DNA from 3 places in the Sphingomonas phoenicis genome. Region 3 is predicted to be linked to each of the others. Evidence: riboswitches for the same ligand, from Rfam matches in the RefSeq annotation. Region 3 holds a riboswitch; each other region holds the start of a gene.

Region 1 (3,903 bases), 2.5 Mb from region 3:
CATGGATATCATCCGCCGCGGTGCGACGCTGGTCGACCGGCTGGTGATCGGCGTCACCACCAATCCGTCCAAGTCGCCGATGTTCACGCTGGACGAGCGGATGGAGACGGTGCGGCGCGAGGTCGCCGGAATCGATGCCGCGATCGACGTCGTCGCGTTCGATTCGCTGCTGATGGACTTCGCCACGCGCGAGGGGGCGACGATGATCGTCCGCGGGCTGAGGGCGGTCGCCGATTTCGAGTACGAGTACCAGATGGCGGGGATGAACCAGCAGCTGAACCGCCATGTCGAGACGGTCTTCCTGATGGCCGACGTGGCGTTGCAGCCGATCGCCAGCCGGCTGGTCAAGGAGATCGCGCTGTACGGCGGCGACGTGTCGAAGTTCGTCACGCCCGCGGTCTGCCGCGATCTGGTCGCGCGCGTCGCGCAGCTGGGGCGCCGCGGTGCCTGAGGCGCGGCGGCGGGCGCGACCGGTTCCCGACATCCGTTGACCCATGCCCCGCCTGCGGCTAACCGCCGCGGCGTGACGGGTTCCCCGCAAGGGGATCAAAAGGGAAGCCGGTGCGCGGATGTCCGCAAGCCCGGCGCTGTCCCCGCAACTGTGACCGGCGAGCAGCCGTCCCGATATGCCACTGGATCGCCGGGTGACCGGCACCGGGAAGGCGGGGCGGCACGCGACGACCCGGGAGTCAGGAGACCTGCCCGCCACGGTCGATCCTTCGCGCCGGCGGGAGCACCGGAGCGGACGAGGCTGTTTCCTCGAGCGAGCGACGCCCCACGGCAGGGCGCAATGGTGCGCGCGGCCGCGACGAGGGACGTGCCCCGATGCTGAAGTACCTGTTGCTGTCCACCGCCGTGCTGGCGCTGCCCGTCGCCGCGCAGAGCCTGGACCAGCCCGGGACCGCGGCCGAGAACGCCGACGACCAGATCGTCGTCACCGCGGCCCGCGCCGAACAGCCGGTCCGCGAGGTCGGGCAGGCGATCACCGTCATCACCCGCGAGGAGATCGAGCGCCGCCAGACGGTGGCGATCGCCGACCTGCTCGCCACCACCCCCGGCGTCACCGTGACCCGCACCGGATCGATCGGTGGCCAGACCAGCCTGCGCATCCGTGGTGCCGAGGCGGACCAGACGCTGGTCGTGATCGACGGCGTGCGCGTCAACGATCCGTCGTCGCCGGGCGGCGGCTTCGACTTCGCCAACCTGCTGTCGTCCTCGGTCGAGCGGGTGGAGGTACTGCGCGGCCCCAACTCGGTACCCTGGGGCAGCCAGGCGATCGGCGGTGTCGTCAACATCATCACGCGAGCACCGACCGAAGGATTGTCGGCCCGCGCCAATGCCGAATACGGTTATGCCGATCAGGCGTTCGCCAGCGCCGGCATCGCGGGCGGCACGGGCGCGCTCAGCGGCTCGCTGACCGGTGGCTTCCTGCGCACCGACGGCATCTCGGCCGCGGCGAACGGCAGCGAGCGCGACGGGTATCGCCAGTACGGTGCCAACGGCCGGCTGGGGCTGGAGATCGCGCCGGGCATCGGCATCGACCTGCGCGGCTGGTACGCGCACAGCCGGACCCGGCTGGACGGCTTTTCGAACGACCCGCCGTTCGGCCTGATCGATGCGGACGAATATTCGACGTCGCAGGAGGTCTACGGCTATGCCGGGGTGCGGGCCGACACCGCCGACGGTCGGCTGCGCAACCGGGCAGCGTTCACGATCGCCGACATCAACCGCGACAACTACCTGACCCGCGACAGCGACGAACCCTATTTCGGCGGGCGCGGACGATCGCAGCGGTACGAGTATCAGGGCGATTTCCGGATCGTCGAGCAGGCGCGGCTGATCGCGGGCGCCGAGCATGAGGACAGCCGATACCGCGACGGCGACACGGTCGAGAAGACCGGCATCTCCAGCGTGTATGGCGAGGTGATCGTGAAGCCGGTCGCGGCACTGACGGTGACTGGCGGCGTGCGGTACGACGACCATCGCCGCTTCGGCGACCGCACGACGTTCGGCGCGGACGCCGCGCTCGCACTCGGCACCGGTACGACGCTCAGGGCCAGCTATGGCGAGGGCTTCAAGGCGCCGACGCTGTTCCAGCTGTACAGCGACATCGGTAACGAGGAATTGCGCCCGGAGACGGCCCGCAACTACGACGTGGGCATCAGCCAGTCGTTCCTCGACGGGCGGGCGCGGTTCGGTGCGACATGGTTCGACCGGCGCACCCGCAACCAGATCGATTTCGACCTGGGCACCTTCACCTATGGCAACATCGCGCGGGCGCGTGCCCAGGGCGTCGAGCTGGAGATCGCGCTACGCCCGGTCGAGGCGCTGACCTTCACGGGCAATTACAGCTATATCGACTCGGAGAACCGCTCCGCCGGCACCAATCTGGGCCGCGACCTGGCCCGGCGCCCTCGCCAGACCGTCACCGCGAACATCGATTACCGCTTCCCGTTCGGCCTGTCGGTCGGCGGCACGGTGACGCATGTCGGCGACAGTTTCGACGATGCGTCGAACACCGTCCGCCTCGACGGATATGTCCTGGCCGGGCTGCGCGCCGAACTGCCGATCGGCGAGCGGCTGTCGGTGTACGGCCGCGTCGACAACCTGTTCGACGAGGATTACCGCGTGGTCGCCGGGTACGGCGTGTTCGGGCGGGCGGCTTATGGCGGTGTGCGCGTGAAGCTGGACTGATGCGGCTTTTCCCCCTCCTCCTGCTGCTAGCGGGCTGTGCTGCCGCACCGAATGCGGGGGGTGGGGGGATCGTGTCGGTCAATCCTTGCGCCGATGCGATGCTGGTGCGGATGGTGCCGGCCGCGCGCATCGCCGCGATCAGCCATTATTCGCAGGACCCGGCCGCCACCTCGATCCCGATCGATCTGGCGCGGCGGTTCCGGGCGACGGCGGGTACGGCGGAGGAGGTGATCGCGCTCGCCCCCGATCTGGTCGTCGCGAGCAGCTTCGCCGCCCCCGCCACGCGGGACGCCTATGCGCGTGCCGGGTTGAAGACGCTGTATCTCGACGCACCCCAGACCATCGCGGCGAGCGAGGCACAGGTGCGGCAACTGGCGGCGGCTGTCGGCGCGGAAGCGGCGGGTGAGCGGATGGTCGCCGCGATCGAGGCGGCGGTGGCGGATACCGCGACTTGTCCGCCGGCCAACCATGACGGCTGTTCGCGCCGGACCGGTGCAGCGGCCGATCCCAGCGTGCTCCTCTATATCGCCGGCGATCTCGCCACCGGCGGGGGGACGCTGCTGGATGCGATGATGACGCATGTCGGGCTGACGAACGCCGCCGCGGGCTATGGCCTGACCTATACCGGCCGGCTGCCGGCGGAGACGATCGTCGCGCATCCACCCGACATCATCCTCGCCCCTGATGACGGCCGTGCCGCGACGCTGCGACGACATCTGTTGCCGCAAACGCCGGTCGCCGCGTTCCCGCGCGATCTGGTCAATTGCGCCGGGCCTTCGATCCCGCCCGCGCTCCGCCGCCTCGCCGCGATCCGGGCATCGCAGGCATGAGCCGTCCGGTCCGCCTGATGCTGCTCGCGCTGTCGGTGGCGCTGCTGTTCCTCGGCTCGCTGGCCTACGGAAAGGCGTGGGTGCCGCTGTCGGCCTGGATCGACGGTGATCCGCGCTGGTGGATCGTCGTCGAGCTCAGATTGCCGCGGGCGGTGCTGGCGCTGGCACTGGGTGCCGTGCTGGGGCTGTCGGGGGCGGTGCTGCAGGGCTACCTCCGCAACCCGCTGGCCGATCCGGGGGTGATCGGGGTGTCCGCCGCCGCGGCACTGGGCGCGGTGGCGGCGATCGTCGCCGGGGCGAGCGGCGGCGCCACGGTGTTCGGTGCGGCGATCGTGGCCGCGGCCGGCGCCATGGCGCTGCTCGCGGCGCTGACGTGGCG
Region 2 (3,903 bases), 690 kb from region 3:
CGGCGCGTCGAGGGGCTGGCCGGCAATCAGGAACTGCTCCGGCGCGGGCAGGACGGACGCGGGTTGACCCGGCCGGAGCTTGCCGTGCTGCTCGCCACTGCCAAGCTGTCGTTGCAGGACGCGATCGAGCAGAGCGGACTGGGGCTGGACGAGGCGCTGGCACCGGACCTGCACGCCGCGTTCCCGGCGGCGATGCGCGAGCGGTTCGCCAGGGCGATCGACGAGCATCGCCTGCGCGGCGAGATCGTCGCGACCAAGCTGGCCAACCGGCTGGTCAACCGCCTGGGCATCCTGCTGCCGTTCGAACTGGCGGAAGAGGAGGGCGTCGGGCTGGCCGACGTCGCGGCGATGTTCGTCGCGGCGGAGCGGCTGTTCGGGCTGAACGCGCTGTGGGCGGATATCGAGGCGGCGGCGATGCCCGAGCCGGCGCGCCTGGCGCTGTTCGACGAGGTCGCGTTGGCAGCCCGGTCGCACATCGCGGATCTGGTGCGGATCGGTCGTGCCGAAGGCGGGATCGCCGCGATCGTCGCGCGCGTCGAGCAGGGCATCGCGACGCTCGACCGGCAAACCGAGACGCTGCTGCTGGAAGAGGCACGCGCGGGCAGCGCGCGAATCGCCGCGCAACTGCACGAAACAGGAGCGCCCGACGACATCGCGGCGCGCGTCGTCCGGCTGTTCGAACTGGACGGCGTCGTCGGTCTCGCCGATCTGGGCGTGCAGCTGGGCCTGGGTGAGGAGGCGCTGACCCGCGCCTATACCCGGCTCGGCCAGGCGCTGGGCCTCGACTGGGCGCAGGCGCACGCAGCGCGGCTGGCGCCCGCCGATCCATGGGAGCGCCTGCTGGTGGCGGGATTGGTCCGCGACTTCGAGCAATTGCGGCTCGACTTCCTGTCGCGCCGGGCCGGGGCCGATCCGCAGGCCGCCGTAGAGGCATGGCTGGCCGACAATGCCCCGCGCGTCGGGCAGTTCACGACCATCATCGATCGCGCCCGGCATGCCGCCACGCCCAGCACCGCGATGCTGGCACAGGTGGCGGGGCAGGCCCGTGTGCTGCTGGCGCGCTAGATCGTGACAAGGGATCGATCCACGCCCGCACGCCCCGAGCGAAGTCGAGGGCATGTCGCACGCGATCCGCTGGCGGCCTGTGCTTCGATTGCACTATCACGAACGAAACCGCTTCCCAAGCATCATATAAAGATTTCTTTATATGATGCTTGACCGGTCGGCGCGAAGCTGGGACATGCATCGCCGTCAAGGTTCTTCGGCCGCGTTCGCGCGCCGAAGCTAAGACGGGAAGCCGGTGCGGACCTCCTTTCAGGATCACGGTTCAATGCCGGCGCTGCCCCCGCAACTGTAAGCGGCGAGTGGCGGTCGATACGTGTCACTGGCGGTGCGAATCGCCGGGAAGGCCAGACCGCCATGACGACCCGCGAGCCAGGAGACCTGCCTTCGACGCGATAACGTCCACCGGCGGGGATCCCGGGCTGGCCGCTTGCATGCGCGCGGCCGGCCCTGCCGATTCGTGCAGCCTGTCTGTGACCATCCGTCTTCCTCGCCCTTCATCGGGGTATGAAGACCATGACCGTCACGATCGCCACGCTCGGCTTCCCGCGCATCGGCCCACGCCGCGAACTGAAGTTCGCTCTCGAGAAATACTGGTCCGGCCAGTCGACGCAGGATGACCTGCTGACCGCCGCCGGCGCGCTGCGCACCGCCGCCTGGGCACGGCAGCATGCACTGGGGTCCGACTGGTTGCCATCCAACGACTTCTCGCTCTACGACCATGTGCTGGACACCAGCGTGATGTTGGGCGCGGTCCCCGCCCGCTACGGCGCGGCCGACGGGCAGGCCGGCCTCGCCACCTATTTCGCGATGGCACGCGGCACGACGCCGGACGGCGAAGGATGCGGCCACGCGCAGGCCAGCCTGACCGCGTGCGAGATGACCAAGTGGTTCGACACGAACTACCATTACATGGTGCCCGAACTGGTGGCGGGGCGGCGCCTGGCGCTGAACACACCCAAGATCGTCGACGAGTATCGCGAGGCGAAGGTGCAAGGGTACGAGACGCGACCGGTGCTGCTGGGCCCGGTGACCTGGCTGAGCCTGGCGAAGGGGCAGGGTGTCGATCCGTTCGACTTCCTCGACGAGGTGCTGGGGCTCTATGCCGTCGTGCTGGGCCATCTGGCGGCAGCGGGTGCGGACTGGGTGCAGATCGACGAGCCGGTGCTGGTCCTCGACCTCGACGATCGGCAACGGAGGGCTCTGACCCGCGCCTATGCGAAGCTGTCACGGGTGGGCGTCAAGCTGATGCTGACGACCTATTTCGGGGCGCTGGGCGACAATCTCGGCTTCGCTACCGCGCTGCCGGTCGCCGGGCTGCATGTGGATCTGGTCCGCGCGCCGGAGCAACTCGACGCGGTACTCGCTGCCGCACCGCGATCGCTGCTGCTGTCGCTGGGTGTCGTGGACGGTCGCAACGTCTGGCGTGCCGATCTGGAGCGGCTCCTCGACCGGCTGGAGCCGATCGCCGCGACCCGCAACGTGGTGCTGGCCCCGTCCTGCTCGCTGCTGCACGTTCCGGTCGACCTGGCGTCGGAGACCCGGCTGGACCCGGAGATCGCACAATGGCTGGCGTTCGCGGTTCAGAAGATCGAGGAACTGGCCGTGCTGAAGCGCGCGCTGAACGAAGGGCGCGACAGCGTCGCCGGCGCACTGGCGATCGCATCGACCGCGGCAGCGGCGCGCCTTACCTCGCCGCGTATCCACGATGCCGCCGTTGCCGGGCGGGTCGCCGCGGTGACGCCGGACATGGCGGAGCGGCAATCCGGCCACGCCGCCCGGACCGCCGCGCAGGCGGCCGTGCTCGACCTGCCAGCCTATCCCACGACGACGATCGGATCGTTCCCGCAGACCGCGGAGGTCCGCCACATGCGGGCCGAGCATCTGCGCGGGCGACTGGACGATGCCGCCTATGATCGGTTCCTGCGCGAGGAGACGGAGCGGGCGATCCGCTGGCAGGAAGAGGTCGGGCTCGACATGCTCGTTCACGGCGAGTTCGAGCGCAACGACATGGTGCAGTATTTCGGCGAGCGGCTGTCCGGCTTCGCGTTCACCGTCGGCGGATGGGTGCAGAGCTACGGCTCGCGTTGCGTGCGGCCGCCGATCCTGTTCGGCGACGTGTCGCGGCCGGCGCCGATGACGGTCGACTGGTGGCGATATGCGCAGGGGCTGACCGATCGCCCGGTGAAGGGCATGCTGACTGGGCCGGTCACGATCCTGAACTGGTCCTTCGTGCGCGACGACCAGCCGCGGGCGGCGAGCTGCCGTCAGATCGCGCTCGCGATCCGCGACGAGGTGATGGACCTGGAAGCGGCGGGTGCGAAAGCGATCCAGATCGACGAGGCGGCACTGCGCGAGGGGCTGCCGCTGCGCCGGGGAGAGTGGAGCCACTATCTGGACTGGGCGGTCGCCTGCTTTCGCCTGTCCGCCGCCGGCGTGGCTGACGAAACCCAGATCCACACGCACATGTGTTATTCGGAGTTCAACGACATCCTGCCGTCGATCGGGGCGATGGACACCGACGTGATCTCGATCGAGACGGCCCGCTCGCAGATGGAGTTGCTGGAGGGGTTCGCGCTGTATCGCTATCCCAGCGCAATCGGGCCCGGCGTGTACGACATCCACGCGCCGCGCGTGCCGTCCAGCGAGGAGATGGTCGAATTGATGCGGCTCGCTCGCCGGCATCTGCGGCCCGAGCAGCTGTGGGTGAACCCGGATTGCGGGTTGAAGACGCGCAAATGGGCGGAGGTGAAGCCCGCGATCGAGGCGATGGTGACCGCGGCACGGCTGCTGCGCACGGACGTGGCGGCGGGGGCCTGATCGCATGACAACGAAGGATGC
Region 3 (3,903 bases):
GTGTAATAGGCGAACAATCCTGCCACGTTGCCGCTGCCATCGGACAACAACAGCGGCACCGCGAAACCGCCGGCGAAGGCGGTCACCGCCAATGCCTGCGAGCGTTGCAGCAAGGCGAGGGCGCAGCCGAGCGCGCAGACGACGATCATCAGCGCGAACGCTGCGTCGACCGGAATGGTGGCGTAGAGCTTCGCGGCGGCGAACAGCGTCAGGTAGATGACCGCGACGCCGCCGCCCTGCAGCGCGAGCCCGAAGTCCGGTCGCGCGGTCCGCGTGCGGAAGCCGACCGCGAGCAGCGCGACGCCGATCGCCGCAACGAGCGCAAGGCGGAACTCGATCGGGAACAGCCCCGCCGACGCGGCGTAGCTTGCGAGGAACGACAGGCCGACGAACAGGATCACGAGCCCGACGCGGACGATCGTGTTGCCGCCGAACAGCCAGCCTCTCGCCGCCACGATCGCGTTCGCGATCGCTGCCTCCACCACGCCGGGCTCGTGGATGACCGGCTCCGGGGGTGACGGCGGGATGGCAGGAGCCTCCGCCTCGGGAGCGGCGGTGGCGACGATGCGCGCGGGCGGGGGTACTGAAAATGGCGCGCGCTCCGGTTGCGCGGCGGGCGCGAACGGCGCAGGCGCCCGGAGCGCATCGAGTTGCGCCCGCAGCGCCGCAGTCGCCCGTTCGATCTCGGCGCGGACCGCCTTGCGCACGCCCCAGCCGAAGACGGCGCCGGCGATCCCGCCGAGAACGAAGCCATATTCCTCGAACTCGCTGAATATCCAGCCGATCGCGGCCATGAAGATCGCAGACCACAATATCATCGGCTGATCGCCCCCCGCATCTGCGCGCATTCATGCCGCAGCTGTTCGGGCAAATCGAGCGCCGATGGTGGGGGGATTATATCGCGGCCGATGCTCCGGGTCAGGGGTGGTCGCGGATGTCCACTTGTGGCAAACACCCAGGATCAGTGGGACTGCGCTACCGCTCGACGGGAAAGCGCTGCAGCGGCAGCACCATCCCCGCAACGACGAAGTAATTGGCGCTCATCGCGTCCGCGACCTGCTGGTTGAGGCGCCCTGCCGCATCACGGAACTGCCGACCCAGCGGGTGAACGGGGACAATGCCCAGCCCGACCTCGTTGGTGACCACGTACAGCGGTGCCACGCGGCGCCGCATTGCTGCGAGTAGTGCCGCGGACCGCGCTGTAACGTCATGCTCGCCCAGCATCACGTTGCTCAGCCACAGCGTCAGGCAATCGATGAGTACGACGCCGTCGCCGCACTCGTCGATCGCCTCGGGCAGCGCCACGGGACATTCCACCGTCCGCCAACGCGCGTCGCGGTCGTCGCGGTGCCGGGCGATGCGGTCGGTCATCTCGTCGTCGTGCGCCTCCGCAGTCGCCAGATAGTACAGTGCGCCGTCATGATCCTCGGCAGCGGCCTGCGCGAGGCGGCTCTTGCCGGAGCGGGCGCCCCCTACGAACATCGTCTTCATCTTGCTTTCGCCTCGCCTCGGCCCTAGGGGCGCGTTCGCGACAGGTTCCCAGAGATGGGATGAAAAGGGAACCCGGAAGCGAGCTCTAGGTTGCTCGCCATCCGGGGCTGCCCCCGCAACTGTGACCGGCGAGCCTTGCTCCTCCGCGTGCCACTGGATCCTCCGCGATCCGGGAAGGCCGGGCCAGGCGACGACCCGGAAGCCAGGAGACCTGCCCGTCGTGGTTGTCCTTCGTGCGGACGGGGTGTTCCTGCGCGATCGAGGTTTTCCTCGCGTGACGACGGTGTTGGGGTCGTGCGCGGCGGAACAGCGATTCCGAGCGAGCGTCGGCGCGTCCCCGTTGTTGAAACGAGGGGGATACCATCGTGAAGAATTATGCCTGTATGATCCTGCTGCCGTGCATCGCCGCGGCCGCACCCGCCGTCGCGCAGAGCGCCCAGTCCACCAGCGGCCTGACCGAAGCCGCCGATGCCGGCACCGACATCCTCGTCACCGCCAACCGCGAGGCGCGGCCCGCGTCTACCGTCGGCCAGGCGGTGACCGTGCTCGACACCGTGACGATCACGCAGCGCCAGGCGGTGACGGTGTCCGACCTGCTGCGCCAGACGCCCGGCGTCACCGTGGTGCGCAACGGCGGTGTCGGCACATCGACCTCGGTCAACATCCGCGGTGCGGAAAGCGACCAGACCGTCGCGCTGATCGACGGCATCAAGCTGAACGACCCGTCGTCGCCGGGTGGCGGCTTCAACTTCGGCAGCCTGCTGATCGGCAACATCGCGCGCATCGAGGTGCTGCGCGGCGCGCAGTCAATGCTGTGGGGCAGCCAGGCGATCGGCGGCGTCGTCAACCTCATCACCCGCCAGCCGACCGAGCAGCTGAGCGTCAACGCCCGCGCCGAGGGCGGCTGGCACGAGACGGGGCAGGCGTTCGCCAACGTGTCGGGCAAGAGCGGCCCGGTCTCGGCGAGCTTCGGCGGCGGTTATTACACGACGGACGGCATCTCGGCCTATGCGCCGGGCAAGGAGCGCGACGGCTTCCGCAACTATTCCGCCAACGGCAGCGTCGGCATCGCGCTGGCGCAGAACGTGGCGGTCGACCTGCGCGGCTTCTATGCCAACGGCCGTACCGATATCGACGGTTTCGGACGCGACAGCCGCGAATATGGCGACAGCGAACAGTGGATCGGATACGCCGGGCTCAACGCCGCGCTGTTCGATGGCCGCTTCCGCAACCGCTTCGGCTATGCGCATACCGACAGCGACCGCCGCAACACCGACCCCGACGGCACCCCGACCGAGACGTTCCGCGGCATCGGCCGCAACGACCGGCTGGAATATCAGGGGACGGTGGACGTCACCCGGGCGGTCTTCGCGACCTTCGGCGCGGAGCGGGAGGTTTCGCGCTTCTCGACGTCGAGCTACGGCGGCCCGGTGACGCGCGGCAGCGCCCGCATCTTCAGCGTCTATGGCCAGGTCGCGGTCACCCCGATCGCCGGGCTGACCGGCACCGCGGGCGTGCGCCACGACGATCACAACATCTTCGGCGGCGCGACGACCTTCTCGGGCAGCGGCGTCTATTCGCCCAACGGCGGCGCGACCGCGTTCCGCGCGAGCTATTCGGAAGGGTTCAAGGCGCCGACCCACTACCAGCTGCAGAGCGAATACGGCAACACCGCGCTCGACCCCGAACGCTCGCACGGCTGGGATGCCGGCGTGACGCAAAAGGCGCTGGGCGGCGCGGTTGAGGCGAGCGCGACCTATTTCAAGCGCAATTCGTTCGACCTCATCACTTTCGTGTCCTGCACCCGGCCGCTGACCGGCATCTGCACCGGCAAGCCCAACGGCACCTACGACAATATCGCCCGCGCGCGGGCGCAGGGTGTCGAACTGTCGCTGCTGTTGCGCCCGGTCGAGGCGCTGACGTTCAGCGCCGCCTACACCTATCTGGATGCCAAGAACCGGTCGACCGGCACCGCCAATTTCGGTCGCGACCTCGCCCGCCGGCCCGACAACAGCGTGACGGTGAACGCCGATTACCGCTGGCCGTTCGGCCTCACCACCGGTGCGACGATCACCGCGATCGGCGACAGCTTCGACAATGCGTCCAATGCGCGCCGGCTCGATGGCTACGTCGTCACCGATGTGCGCGCCTCGTTCCCGATCGGTGACCATTTCGAGGTGTATGGCCGCGTCGAGAACGTCTTCGACGAACGCTACCAGACGATCTATCAATATGGTCAGCCCGGCCGCGGCGCGTTCGGCGGCATCCGCCTGACCTATTGACGTGATCGACGCCCGCGTCCTCGCCACCTTCTGCGCCCATGGCGGGCGGGTGGCGGCGGCGCGCGCGGCGTTCGGCGGCGAGGACTGGATCGACCTGTCGACCGGCATCGCGCCGTGGGGCTGGCCGGTC

What was found. Region 3 has a riboswitch for cobalamin ahead of ABC319_RS17865 (TonB-dependent receptor plug domain-containing protein). Riboswitches for the same ligand answer to the same signal wherever they lie in the genome.
Region 1: linked by a shared signal. The riboswitch ahead of ABC319_RS06300 (TonB-dependent receptor plug domain-containing protein) and the one ahead of ABC319_RS17865 (TonB-dependent receptor plug domain-containing protein) in region 3 are both predicted to bind cobalamin.
Region 2: linked by a shared signal. The riboswitch ahead of metE (5-methyltetrahydropteroyltriglutamate--homocysteine S-methyltransferase) and the one ahead of ABC319_RS17865 (TonB-dependent receptor plug domain-containing protein) in region 3 are both predicted to bind cobalamin.

What each region holds. Positions count from the first base shown of each region.
Region 1 covers NZ_JBDFMC010000002.1:1,064,018-1,067,920, reverse strand. Annotated here, with positions in the region: gene coaD (pantetheine-phosphate adenylyltransferase) at 1-451, shown strand, start outside; cobalamin riboswitch at 512-720, shown strand; gene ABC319_RS06300 (TonB-dependent receptor plug domain-containing protein) at 826-2,694, shown strand; gene ABC319_RS06295 (ABC transporter substrate-binding protein) at 2,694-3,524, shown strand; gene ABC319_RS06290 (FecCD family ABC transporter permease) at 3,521-3,903, shown strand, end outside.
Region 2 covers NZ_JBDFMC010000002.1:2,888,732-2,892,634, forward strand. Annotated here, with positions in the region: gene ABC319_RS14800 (NAD-glutamate dehydrogenase domain-containing protein) at 1-1,065, shown strand, start outside; cobalamin riboswitch at 1,238-1,465, shown strand; gene metE (5-methyltetrahydropteroyltriglutamate--homocysteine S-methyltransferase) at 1,579-3,882, shown strand; gene ABC319_RS14810 (acyl-CoA thioesterase) at 3,887-3,903, shown strand, end outside.
Region 3 covers NZ_JBDFMC010000002.1:3,580,501-3,584,403, forward strand. Annotated here, with positions in the region: gene ABC319_RS17855 (DUF2339 domain-containing protein) at 1-818, opposite strand, end outside; gene cobU (bifunctional adenosylcobinamide kinase/adenosylcobinamide-phosphate guanylyltransferase) at 976-1,491, opposite strand; cobalamin riboswitch at 1,517-1,724, shown strand; gene ABC319_RS17865 (TonB-dependent receptor plug domain-containing protein) at 1,857-3,773, shown strand; gene ABC319_RS17870 (aminotransferase class I/II-fold pyridoxal phosphate-dependent enzyme) at 3,775-3,903, shown strand, end outside.